2 regions of the Ruminococcus sp. Marseille-P328 genome follow, and region 2 is predicted to be linked to the other one. Evidence: riboswitches for the same ligand, from Rfam matches in the RefSeq annotation. Region 2 holds a riboswitch; the other holds the start of a gene.

Region 1 (3,194 bases), on a different contig from region 2:
TTGACTATTTACAATTTTGAGGAATTTGAACGCAATCGTTTCGCGACTGCGTTCATGAGCAAGTAGCAAAGCGGATTGCGAATGTCCTCTTTACTCTCAATTACAACCCCAAATTGCTTCTGTCATCTGGATCACGCGTCTGTTCTCCTTGACATCATGAACACGCACAAAAGAACAGCCCTTCATCACACCAATTACACTGGTAGCCAGTGTTCCCTCTACACGCTGGTCTACAGGCAGGTCAAGTGCCAGTCCGATCATCGACTTGCGTGAGGTGCCAAGAAGAACCGGAAAGCCCAGATTCTTAAAAAGCTCCAGATAATTCATAGTTTCCAGATTCATCTCAAATGTTTTTCCAAATCCAACCCCTGGATCGAGAATGATTTTCTCATCTTTGATTCCTGCTTTTCTTGCAAGATTGACACATTCCTGTGTCTCAGAAAGCATATCAATGAGAAAATTGTTATATTCTGTATTGGACTTATTGTGCATGAGACAGCATGCAACATCATATTTGGCAATTACAGCTCCCATTTCAGAATCATATTTTAATCCCCAGATATCGTTGACCAGATCTGCACCGGCCTGAATCGCACTTTCTGCCACGCTGCTTTTGAAGGTATCTACAGAAATGGGAATGTCAAAACGTTTTCTGACCGCTTCGATAACGGGCAAAACTCTCTGAGCTTCTTCCTCTGCACTGACCGGCGTGTGTCCGGGACGCGTAGACTCCCCGCCAATATCGATAATATCCGCACCATCCGCGATCATGGCTTCTGTATGCCGCAAAGCTTCATCTAAATGATTCCATTTCCCGCCATCGGAAAAAGAATCAGGAGTAATATTTAAAATTCCCATTATATAAGTGTGATTTTGTGTATCAAAAAAACGATTTCCAATTTTCATAAATAGAAACCATCCTTTCTGTTAGATTTTTTAGAAGGCTTAATATTCAATTGTCAGATTTTTTTTCTCAGAAGGCCAGTAACATTCTGAAGCTGCTGAACATGAAAAACAATTTCTGGACTTTTTATCAGCCTTATATAGCAGCATAGCCAACACATTATCAGATCCATCCGTCCTGTGCTGACTGATCGCAGATAATATTTCCTCTTTTTCCTGCTCTTTAAAATGCAGATCTGCCAGAATCTTTCCGGCTATTTCAGCTCCTGCAATGTCATGAGAAATACCCGACAGATATTGCTGCGCACGGCCAATGTCATGAAGAAGAGCAGTGGCATAAATGATTTCCCTGGACAGATTAAGCTTGTTTTCCAGAGAATAAATATACATCAGCCTGGCAACATCCAGAAAGTGTTCCGGCGTATGTCTGCAGAAAATACGATCTTTTTCAAGCTCCTGTATTTTCTCACAGTGCTTTTGATAAAGGGGATGCCGCCAGATTAAAGAAATACGGTTTGTTTCAGAAAAAGAACTGCTCATTTTCCGACCATGGAAAGGAACATTTTCTGCAGCTCCTTATCTTCTTTGAAGGCTCCGCGGGTTACAGTTGTAATTGTTTTGCTTCCTGGCTTTTTAACGCCTCGCATGGTCATGCAGGTGTGTTCTGCTTCCAGCATAACCATAATTCCCTTCGGAGAGAGGGCACGCTCCAGAGCGTCCGCAATCTGTACTGTGAGGCGTTCCTGGATCTGCGGTCTTCTGGCATAAACCTCTACCGTACGTGCCAGCTTGCTTAATCCTGTGACTTTTCCATCGGGAATATAAGCCAGGTGCGCCTTACCATAAAAAGGCATCAGATGATGCTCGCACATAGAGTAAAAAGTAATATCTTTTTCCAATACGATCTCATTATTTTCTACTGGAAACTGCTTCAGTAAATGGTGATCTGCTTCCTGATCGAGACCACCGTAAATTTCCTCGCACATACGTGCAATTCTGTCGGGAGTATCAATCAGTCCCTCCCGGGTAATATCCTCACCGATTCCTTCCAGAAGCAGGCGGATGGCCTGTTCTACTTTTTGTTTGTCAACCATTAAAAATAACCTCCTTTGTATTTGATTGCGGAGACTATCCTTTTTTGATAAAACCGGGGAAGGATTTTCGAATTCGAATATCTGCCTGCTTAATACGCAAAAAAGGATATCTCCAATTGTGATAGAATGTATGTCGAAAACATTCCCTTGAGCCTGTTAAAAAACGTTTCCACAAATCGCAATGTGCATCTTGCAGAAAGCTCCTTTCGGGCAGGCTCTGACACAATATGAGATATCCCTCTTATAGTGCTTGCAACGGGTGCGGATAATATACCGTAAGACGTGCTTTTCGTTTCAGTGACAACTCCCCATTCACCGAACACTTGACGCATAAAATCCTATTTTGCATATCATTCATTTCGAAAGTTAGTATATCACGTCTTTTGGGAATAGAAAAGTGTTTTTTCTTAAACAGGTTGCGAAAGGGTAACGTGGATATTATAATAGGAATAGACAAAATTCACTGGAAGGAGTCAGTTTTATGACAGTTAAAGAACGAATCACCGCACTTCGGGAAGTAATGGCAGAGAAGAAAATAGATGCTTATCTTGTTCCCACAGATGATTTTCATGCATCTGAATATGTAGGAGAATACTTTAAGTGCAGAAAATATATTACAGGTTTTACCGGATCTGCCGGCAGAGCAGTCATCATGCAGGATATGGCTGGATTGTGGACAGATGGAAGATATTTCATCCAGGCGGCCGCACAGCTGGAGGGAACGGGTGTAGAGCTTTTTAAAATGGGAGAACCAGATGTTCCCACTGTGCACCAGTTTCTGGAAGAAAAATTAGGCGAGGGAATGTGCCTTGGTTTTGACGGAAGAACCGTCAGCGCCGAAGAAGCAGATGAACTGGCCGAACTTCTTGCAAAAAAAGGAGCCACTCTTCAGACGGATTCTGATCTGGTAGGAGAAATCTGGGAAGATCGTCCGGCACTTTCCTGCGAACCGGTTATGGAACTGGATGTAAAATGGGCAGGCGAATCCCGTGCTGACAAATGTGGAAGAATCCGTAAATCAATGGAAGAGAAAGGTGCAGATGGATTTGTACTGACTTCTCTGGATGACATTGCATGGCTGCTGAATATTCGTGGCGGCGATGTACATTGCTGTCCGGTTGTTCTCTCTTATTTGGTCATGACCAAAACAGAAATCAGGCTGTTTGCAAATGAAAAAGCATTTTCGGCTTCAATTCT
Region 2 (3,194 bases):
GAATTTTTGGATTTTGTAGGATCAAAGGTAATGCAGATACCTGCGCCGGATTCCATATTACTGGTGGAGGTATCCTTTGCCCCTTCTGTAAAGCAGGTTATGGTTGCGCCATCGCCAGTTTGAAGTGTGACGGTATTTGCTGTATGGCCTATAATTGTACCGCTGACTGAGCTGGTAATTTCCCGGCTTCCAAGAGAATCCGGATCATCACCGGTGACTGCTGTAACAGTAACACCATCCAGTGAATTTCCCTGAAATTGTCCAGTGCAAGTTATGGTTACATAGGAGCCTGGTGCTGTTCCACCTTTAAAGTAAGAAGGAATCTGAGACAAGTCCACATTTATTGTGCTGTCAGAGCCAGAGGGAAGAACTGTGAGCGTATTCAGGGAAATATTCTGAATTTCTGCATGAATCTGCTGTTCTTTTGCTGAGTCATCGGCAGAAACTTGTGCAGGATCTGGTGTTGGTGTTGGATCTGGAAGTGTAAGCGGATCAATATCTGAAATGCTTAGTACTTTCAGATGACTGGCATTAAGAGAAGAACTTTGGGTATCCTGACTGGAAGCAAACTTGCCTTTAAAATGAATGTATACCCATACACCGGTGCGGATGCCATTCTGATAATATTGTTCAGTTCCAGTGATTGGATAGGTGGCTGTTTTGCCTTTTTTATTTTTTATGGTAATGGTATTTGGAGTCAGACTCTGTACTTCCCCATAGGCCTTTCGTACTTCCAGCTGATGCTTTTTGTGAAAGTCGTCTACTACTTTCAATGCTTTTACAGTGCTGGTATCCTTGTTAGAGAGCTGACCCTCATAAATGACACTGATTTCATCTCCAGTGATCATGCCATCTTCGCATTCCAAAGTTGCTTCAGAAAGATCAAAAACGTAAGTTTGTTCCTGACTTTCCATAGTCAGGGTGGCACCGGTGAAATCCTTAAGGGTTCCTTTGATTTCATCCATATAAACACGCTGTTTGGGCGTTTCTGAAGTGTTCTGTAAGGTGGTTTCACTCTGATCAGAAGTAGAAGTATAGCTGGTGATTATATCACCGGCAGTACATCCTGACAGAGAGAACAGTACCAAAGAGCCAAGTAATAGTTTTGTGAAATTTTTCATTGTTGCTTTGTATCCTCCGAATCCGGAAATGGTACAGGAAGAAAATCGAAAACCTCTCGGCATGCATTCCATTCCTCCGAGTTATCTGGCATACGATAGCCAAGTCCTGTACATTCTGTAGTAGCATTTGTATTCATGTAATTATTATAAAAAACATTGTAAGGATTCTGTAGTGGCGACTGTTTTTGGCAGGATGATTTGTTTGTGGATTTTATATTCATAGAAACACTCCTTTTTGTCAAATATTTTTCCTATATAAGGGAAGATATTCTTAGAATATGCGAAAAAGAGGAGAGTATGCACAAACATTTGTCAGTGAACAGTAACGCGCTTCGCGATGCACAGAAATCATGCATTCGCATGATTTCGCGCTAAGATTCTCGGGTTTTCTGTGAACTTTGTTCACAAAAAACACTCGCGGAACATTACCAGTAAACAGTAACGACTAATTTATTTATGTGAATATTATAACAAATACATATTGAAATTTCTATATTTTGTGCTATAATCATTTTAAATAAATAATAGCGAAGTAGGAATTTATGCGTCAAGTGTTCATTGGCTGGGGAGTCGCCGTGAAACGAAAAGCAGCAGGACTGTTTACGATATATTTTCCGCACCCGTTGCTACATGTGAGAACATCTCATAATGTGGAGGGATTATTATTTATGGTAACTACTCTGTTATTTTAATCATTATGGAGGTGTTTTTTTTATGCGTAAAAACAAACAGACATGGAGTGTTAAGACTCTTGTATTCCTTGCACTGCTGGTAGCAATCCAGCTTGTGCTGTCACGCGTTCTGGTAATTGATCTTGGTGTATATCGAATTACATTGGGAACTGTCGCCACTGTATTGGCAGGTCTTTGGATGGGACCTGTAGCTGGTGGTGTAGAAGGTGCTGTTGCCGATATCATTGGATGTTTTATGAAAGGCTATGGAGTTAATCCACTGATTACTTTATCAGCAGTTGCCTGGGGTGTGATCCCCGGACTGGCTGGAAAACTAATGGCTGAAAAGAACAGAAAAGTAAAGACTGTTGTTATGTGTGTCGCAATTGCAGTCTCTGGCGTAGTGGGAACACTTGGACTGACCACTGCAGGACTGGTAATGATCGGAGCAAACTTCTATGCAATTATGCCAGGACGTCTTGTACAGTTTGCAATCATGACTCCAATCTACTGCGTACTTACCAGTCTTCTTTATTTCAGCCCGCTTACAGGCATGGTTGTAGGAAACATAAGACCTGCTAAGCTGGAGAAGAAGACCGTATAAATGGCAGCAGTCCAGGAGCTGAATTATATACAAAACCCCAAATTAAATAATATGGCATAAGATGGATTATGAAGCAATGCACTTACTGGAAAGTTGATTGTTTGAGAAATCAACTTGTTGAATAAGTCAAAAAATACGATTCCCAAATAAAAGGCTGTGATCAGGATAAACACTGATCGCAGCCTTTTTTAAACATGTTCTGAAAAGTTTTCAGTTTGTATGTGTCTGAACCCGGAACCAATAGGTGTAGAGATAATGAAGTCCAAGTGATTCATAAAGATTACGTGCTGGAGTGTTTCCCTCTACTACCTGAAGATAGGCCTTAGTTGCGCCTTTCTTTTTTCCTTCTTTTAGAAGTGCAGTACAAATCTGACGAGCATAACCCTTGTGTCTGAAATCTTCGCGAACATGGATAGCGTACAATCCAATATAATTTCGATCCAGAATGCCAAGCCCGGTTGCAATAATTTTTCCGTTACTCCAGATGGAGGCGCATACGGTGTCTTTTACGATGGCATGATACATGGATGGAACTACAGCACGGTGAACAGGATTAATGGTGCCTTTCAGATCAAAAAGACTTTCAATCCAAATATCTGGAATATCGTCAGTAAGAGTTACCAGATCGCAAGGCGCAGAAAGATCTGCTCCATCCAGTGAGGCTGCCATAACATTTGTTGTATGCTGGATTTCGTAGTTGCGGTTTTCCAGAAGATAATCAAAATCCGGAGAAACCAGAGGACTGATCTTAAAAATTGCAGGGCTGCCCAGTCGGGCATACTCTGCTTCGCAGAAAGA

Evidence for each region. A riboswitch is a leader RNA that binds a small molecule or an ion and turns the genes downstream of it on or off. The one in region 2 is predicted to bind tetrahydrofolate.
Region 1: it holds a riboswitch for tetrahydrofolate, as region 2 does, so the genes downstream of both, folE (GTP cyclohydrolase I FolE) here and ACESTK_RS07030 (folate family ECF transporter S component) in region 2, are expected to answer to the same signal.

What each region holds. Positions count from the first base shown of each region.
Region 1 is NZ_CAXUBQ010000024.1:64,079-67,272, forward strand. Features, by position in the region: gene folP (dihydropteroate synthase) at 97-906, opposite strand; gene ACESTK_RS16055 (HD domain-containing protein) at 946-1,443, opposite strand; gene folE (GTP cyclohydrolase I FolE) at 1,440-1,997, opposite strand; THF riboswitch at 2,249-2,345, opposite strand; gene ACESTK_RS16065 (aminopeptidase P family protein) at 2,479-3,194, shown strand, end outside.
Region 2 is NZ_CAXUBQ010000007.1:107,041-110,234, forward strand. Features, by position in the region: gene ACESTK_RS07025 (hypothetical protein) at 1-1,121, opposite strand, end outside; THF riboswitch at 1,648-1,749, shown strand; gene ACESTK_RS07030 (folate family ECF transporter S component) at 1,836-2,396, shown strand; gene ACESTK_RS07035 (N-acetyltransferase) at 2,607-3,194, opposite strand, start outside.